Regions from separate parts of the Neobacillus sp. NRS-1170 genome, predicted to be linked through region 2. Evidence: riboswitches for the same ligand, from Rfam matches in the RefSeq annotation. Region 2 holds a riboswitch; each other region holds the start of a gene.

Region 1 (2,269 bases), on a different contig from region 2:
CCAATATGAACAATATCATAATATACTGGAGAAATTTGTCCAAAGTGCGGTCGTATGGGATAAACCAATTGTCCTTCACGCAGTCCATGAGGATGCACCGATTGTTTGTGATCTTTTGGAAAAGTACTCTATTAAAAAGGCACATTTTCACTGGTTTAAGGGAGACCAGAAAACCATCATGAGAATGATAGAGAATGGCTATTTTATTTCTGTTACCCCTGATATCGTTTATAAAGAAAAAATAAGGAACATCGTTCACATGTATCCTCTAGAGCAGATAATGATTGAAACAGACGGTCCATGGCCGTTCGAAGGTCCTTTTACCGGGAAAATGACCCATCCGAATATGATGATTGAAACAATACGGGAAATTTCAAAAATAAAAAAATTGTCATTAGAAGAAGTTTCTGATACATTATGGCGAAACACGGTATCATTTTATGAGCTAGAAAATCGTTAAAAGAAGGGAAATCAATGATGAGCAAGCAAGTGATAGTCTATACGACAAACGACTGCATTGAATGTACAATGGTTAAAAAAGTTCTTACAGAAGAAGGGATCCTTTTTGAAACTAGGAACGTTTCGGAAAACCCTGAATATCAAAAGGAAGTGGAAGGGTACGGTTTTTTAGGGGTGCCAGTAACAGTTGTTGGTAATCGGGTAGTGAAAGGATTTACAAATGAATTAAAGGAGCTAATGGAGCTGGCGAAAAAAGAATAAAAACATTTAGTATATGAAGGAATAGACAAGGAAGTATTTTTTATTTATCATAATAATATTATGTAAACCTTATAGGATAATTTTTTTAAGTAATTAAATCTTTACTTATAAGTTTAATAGGAGTATTATTGATTTGAAATTAATACGTTAAGTATCTACTAGGGGTGCCCATAATGCGGGCTGAGAGAAAACGGCAACGTTTTTAACCCTTTGGACCTGATCTGGATAATACCAGCGTAGGAAAGTAGTCGAGAATAGTCATTGCGCTTACTTGCTTATGAACCAGGTCCATGTGTGGATCTGGTTTTTTTATTTTAAAAAAAGAAAAGAGGAAAATCTAATGGAAAAAAACAGTTTGTATGAAACATTACAAAAAGTAAGAGAAGTGAATCCACTTGTACATAATATCACAAATGTAGTGGTAACGAATTTTACCGCAAATGGGCTTTTGGCACTTGGGGCATCACCGGTTATGGCTTATGCAGAGGAAGAAGTAGCCGATATGGCCAAAATCGCTAGTGCGCTCGTTTTAAATATTGGTACCTTAAACTCTCAAAACGTCAATTCTATGATTCTTGCAGGAAAATCTGCAAATCAACACAATGTCCCGGTCATTTTTGACCCAGTTGGTGCTGGAGCAACAAGCTATCGGACAGACACAGCCCAAAAAATCATGAAGGAAGTTAAAGTCGCAATCATTAGAGGAAATGCGGCGGAAATTGCAAATGTCGTTGGTGAAAAGTGGGAAATCAAGGGCGTTGACGCTGGTAATACCGAGGGAAATGTGATTGATCTTGCGATTACAGCTGCCCAGAAAATGAATTGCTTAGTAGTCATTACCGGAAAGGAAGATATCGTCAGCGATGGCAATACCACATATGCCATTGCAAATGGTCATCCAATTTTAACAAAAGTAACGGGCACAGGATGCTTATTGACCTCTGTAATCGGTGCTTTTGCAGGTGTCGAAAAAGATCTAATCAAGGCTTCCGTTGCTGCGTTAACTTTTTATGGAATTGCAGCGGAAAAGGCAGCACAAAAAACAATTGAACAAGGACCAGGCAGTTTCCAAATCGAATTTTTAAACCAATTGTCAGTTGTTTCAACTGATGATATCAAACAATACTGCGCAATCAAACAGGTTTAAGGGGGCAAATAAAATGAAAAAAGCATTAACGATTGCAGGATCGGATAGCGGCGGTGGAGCGGGAATCCAGGCAGATCTTAAAACTTTTCAGGAATTACAGGTTTTTGGGATGTCAGCTTTAACCGCAGTTACCGCGCAAAATACACTCGGTGTTCATGGAGTGTATCCGATGTCAGTAGAAGCCGTAGTAAAACAAATGCAAGCGATTGGTGATGATATGGGAACGGATGCCGTGAAAACCGGAATGCTGTTTAATGCAGAGATTATCGAGGCGGTTGCTGAAAATATAAGAAAATATAATTGGGAAAATCTTGTGGTAGACCCCGTCATGATTGCTAAGGGTGGCGCTTCTTTACTGCAGAAGGAAGCCATATCAGCTATGAAAACATATTTATTGCCGCT
Region 2 (2,269 bases):
AAGAAAAATTTGGGAGAGTCGCGAGCTTAGATATGTTAGGTTCATTTGCTCTTTTACCTTTAGGATATCTGATAACTGGCTGGTTAGCAGAAGGGATGGGAGAAATCTTCACTTTTATTCTTTTTAGTAGTATCATCATTTTCATTTCTGTTGCCGTCATGCTGAATGAAGAGATAAGAGGCTTTAACTAAAAATGAAAAAGCAGTAAACGTTCTTTACTGCTTTTCGTTTCATCATCGTTCTACTAGGTTTGTAACAGAAACACTTTGTTTATTGCTTGGTTCGTCTAGCGGATGAATGGTTGCTTTTCCACTTTGTTGATCTACATGCTCAATATAAATGCGTGTACCGTTATAGGTCACGTTTTCCATTTGCGGTGAATTACATATTTCCTGTGCGCGTTGTGCATCCATCATGAGTAACCTCCTTTCGTTTTTTACTACAAGAGTATTTGTATTAAACGAAGGGTTTATTCGTATGAATGGAATAATTTATTGGTTGAGTGATGTAAAAAGCTTTATTAATAGTTAGAATTATGTTATTAATTATATGTAAGTTACATAACAATATATTGTTGTTTGTTCTACTAGGGGGGTCCGATGGCTCGGACTGAGAGAAGGATGCATAAAATCCTTTGACCCTTTGAACCTGATCTGGATCATACCAGCGTAGGGAAGTAGTTTTGAAGGTGTCATTTTCGTTTTTCGATTATGCGCCGCTACTTTTTGACGATTAATCAGGTTCTGTTTTCCAACAGAGCCTTTTTTTATTGTCATCTATTTATATGTCTGTCTATGGACTTAACATGTAATGGACTATGCTGTAACTTCTAGATTGCAAAATCTATCATTTTTAGGAGGAAGTTACAATGCAAAAGGAAGTAAATGTAAACATCGGAATACAATCACCATTTACAGGAAGCAGAAAAGTTTATCTTGAAGGATCAAGACCTGACATTAAAGTCCCGATGAGAGAAATTCAGTTGACACGAACGGTTACAACTTATGGTGAAGAGGAAAATGCACCTGTTCGAGTTTATGATACAAGTGGGCCTTATACAGACCCGAACCATCAAATTGATATCAGGAAAGGGCTTCAGGCACTTCGCAAAAAATGGATTTATGAACGCAATGATGTTGAAAACTATGCGGGAAGAGAGATAATGCCACGAGATAATGGCTACCGTGATGCAGACGAGCGGGCCAATCTTGAATGGTTTCCTAACATAAACAAATCACCTTTGCGTGCCAAAAAAGGCCATAATGTTACCCAAATGCATTATGCGAAAAAAGGGATCATCACTCCAGAGATGGAGTTTATCGCGATTCGTGAAAATGTAGAGCCTGCATTCGTCAGGGATGAAGTTGCCCGCGGGAGAGCAATTATTCCAGCCAATATAAATCACCCTGAAAGTGAACCGATGATTATTGGACGAAATTTCCATGTGAAAATCAATGCCAATATTGGAAATTCAGCTGTTTCTTCCTCGATTGAAGAAGAGGTTGAAAAAATGACGTGGGCTGCTCGCTGGGGAGCTGATACAATCATGGATTTATCCACTGGAAAAAATATACACACAACAAGAGAGTGGATTATTCGCAATGCCCCTATCCCAGTAGGAACGGTGCCGATATATCAAGCCCTTGAAAAGGTGAACGGAATTGCTGAGAATCTAACCTGGGAAGTTTATCGCGATACCTTGGTTGAACAAGCGGAACAAGGGGTCGATTATTTTACGATTCATGCTGGTGTGTTGTTACGTTTTATCCCTTTGACAGCGAAACGGACGACAGGTATTGTATCCCGTGGGGGTTCGATTATGGCGCAGTGGTGTCTGGCCCACCATCAGGAAAATTTTCTTTACACCCATTTTGAAGAAATTTGTGAAATTTTAAAGAAGTATGATATTTCGGTTTCATTGGGAGATGGACTTCGCCCTGGCAGCATTGCCGATGCCAATGATGAAGCGCAATTTGCAGAGCTTGAAGCTTTAGGGGAATTGACGGAAATTGCCTGGAAGCATGATGTCCAGGTCATGATTGAAGGCCCTGGACATGTTCCGATGCATATGATTAAGGAAAATGTGGAAAAGCAAATGGAAATTTGTAGAGAAGCTCCTTTTTATACGCTTGGGCCCTTAACAACCGATATTGCACCAGGTTACGACCATATTACTTCCGCCATTGGCGCCGCGATGATTGGCTGGTTTGGAACCGCCATGCTTTGCTATGTAACACCAAAGGAACATCTTGGCTTACCCAATAAGAAT
Region 3 (2,269 bases), on a different contig from region 2:
GACCTCCGTGTTTTCACGTATTTCCGCCCCAAAATAGACTGCCGCTTTGGCAAACGCATCGGTTAACTTTGCTGGCTGCACATGCCCATCGTTAGGGAGAAACATCGCTCCGACTACATTTGGCGAAAGGGAAGGTTCCATTTCTTGTAATTCCTTTGCATCCAGCCATTTAATTTTTGGATCCCATTTCCTTTGAAAGGCAACCTGTTTTTTTACTTCGTTTGCTATTTCTTCGGTTTCAGCAATTTTGAACATCCCTTTATTCACATACTCGATATCGATTCCTGAATATTCATATAACTCACTTGTGATTGCAGAAAACATCGCCTGACTTTTTAAAGCCAACTGGAATAAAGGACCGTCTTGTTCAATCTCCGCTTGTGCTGCCAGCATTCCGGCAGCCGCACTTGACGCTTGGCAAGCCAATTGATCTTTCTCAATGATGATTGCTTTTCTTCCCATTTTTGATAGTTGATAGGCAATGGAGGTCCCATTAATTCCTCCACCAATTATGGCAACATCAAATGAATTTTCCACTTTAACCCTCCTCTAATGCATGAACGTAAGTTTTAACAGCGGATAATGGATCGGGCGCTTCTAAAACTCCTGACATGACTGCAATCCCCTTTACCCCTGCCTGAAGTACCTGCCCCGTATTCTCTGGGGTTATGCCTCCGATAGCAATAACAGGAATGGATAGTTGTGTTAGCCTCGATAATTCTTCAAACCCTTTTGGGGTCTTACCCGGTTTTGACTGTGAAGGGAAAACATGACCGTATAGGAGGTAATCAGCACCCTTCTCTTTTGCTTTTTCTCCTTCCTCGTAGGAGTGAATGGAACTCCCTAACACAAGTTGAGGAAAATTTTCTTTTACAAGGTCTGCATCTAAACTATGAAAGGCTAATTGAACTCCCCTGACCCTTGTTACGAAGGCAACATCGACCCGATCATTAATAATGATCTTAGATAGGGGTATGTTTTTCTTTGTTAAAAGTTCAACTGCGTGAAAAAGCTCCCTAGCTGATCTTTGTTTCTCTCGTAAGTGAATCGCCGTTACATATGGGTGAATATCCATTACAATTTCACATAATTGCTCGATCGGCATTTTTCCATTGGAGATAATATGGAACTCTTTCCCATTAAAACTAGTGAAAATACAAGTCCCTCCTTTGAGAAGATTCCGCTTATCTATGAAATAAAGTGAAAAACAAAAAACCACTTCCAAATGTTTAAGGAAGTGGTCGAAAATTTGAATAGAAACGATGGTTCTTCAAATATCCAGTTTTCCACTTCCCTACGCTGGTATTACCCAGATCAGGTTCATAGAGTCCCGAAGTAACACTTCAATCTCAGCCCTTTAAAAAGGCACCTCTAGCGGAATTGCTTGAAATATTAATTTGTAATGTTAACCTTTAAGGATAATGTTAACACTTCTGTTAGAAAAGTTAAATAACTTTTTTATACTAAGGGAACCTTCATTTAACTTATATTTAGTTTACTATGCTTTCTGCTAATTAAATTTCTTTCCTATCTTATTATTGGTAACTTCGATTTTCCCGGGCAAAACAAAAAGATACTCAATCAAGTTTTCTAATAAGTCCATTATTAACGATGTTGTCTCGTAATCCATTTCCGTTTCCAATTCAAGCATCCGATGAAGGGAACCCTCAGTTGCCAATAAATGGCTAAGGGATTGAATAGGCTTTGCCAAATCCACATGATTCGGCAGGATTTCAAGCTGTTGAGACAAAGGCTGAGCCTTACTTTTATCCCCGAGAAAATGCTTTAGGATACTTTCAATCACACGTTTTGACATAACGGCAGTAGCTGAATTTTCTCTAGCTTCATAAACATTTATTGCTGAACGGTAGGCCCTGATCAGATCCTTGGGTATATTGGGTAGACTTTCTATTTGATTTACCGGATGTTTGGAAGCTTGAAGGTCATAAATAAAAGTATCAGCATTTTCGCCTTGTTCATCTATACCTTCCTTAGTCATTATGACGAATACTGCTGATTTTTTACATAATGGACAACTACTCTCAGTTACCATGCCATGCTTACTGCTCTGGTAGTTTGCATTAAGCATAAATTCAGTGGTTTTTCTGCATTCCGGGCATTCGTACTGAATATTCTTTGGTATCTTTAGATTCCCATACTTTATGTAAGAAATGACGGAGCCTGGATTTATCCTTCTCATTCGTTATGCCTCCCGAATTTCATTTATGCATACTACCAGTGTGTCTCCTTTTACTACATTACCAATTAG

What was found. Region 2 has a riboswitch for thiamine pyrophosphate ahead of thiC (phosphomethylpyrimidine synthase ThiC). Riboswitches for the same ligand answer to the same signal wherever they lie in the genome.
Region 1: linked by a shared signal. The riboswitch ahead of thiM (hydroxyethylthiazole kinase) and the one ahead of thiC (phosphomethylpyrimidine synthase ThiC) in region 2 are both predicted to bind thiamine pyrophosphate.
Region 3: linked by a shared signal. The riboswitch ahead of ACIFOT_RS00205 (thiamine phosphate synthase) and the one ahead of thiC (phosphomethylpyrimidine synthase ThiC) in region 2 are both predicted to bind thiamine pyrophosphate.

What each region holds. Positions count from the first base shown of each region.
Region 1 is NZ_JBITPF010000032.1:70,094-72,362, reverse strand. It holds gene ACIFOT_RS15090 (TatD family hydrolase) at 1-460, shown strand, start outside; gene ACIFOT_RS15085 (glutaredoxin family protein) at 475-720, shown strand; TPP riboswitch at 871-980, shown strand; gene thiM (hydroxyethylthiazole kinase) at 1,061-1,867, shown strand; gene thiD (bifunctional hydroxymethylpyrimidine kinase/phosphomethylpyrimidine kinase) at 1,881-2,269, shown strand, end outside.
Region 2 is NZ_JBITPF010000014.1:251,164-253,432, forward strand. It holds gene ACIFOT_RS06810 (MFS transporter) at 1-191, shown strand, start outside; gene ACIFOT_RS06815 (small acid-soluble spore protein H) at 234-413, opposite strand; TPP riboswitch at 579-692, shown strand; gene thiC (phosphomethylpyrimidine synthase ThiC) at 869-2,269, shown strand, end outside.
Region 3 is NZ_JBITPF010000003.1:50,106-52,374, reverse strand. It holds gene thiO (glycine oxidase ThiO) at 1-537, opposite strand, end outside; gene ACIFOT_RS00205 (thiamine phosphate synthase) at 539-1,123, opposite strand; TPP riboswitch at 1,275-1,383, opposite strand; gene ACIFOT_RS00200 (hypothetical protein) at 1,511-2,200, opposite strand.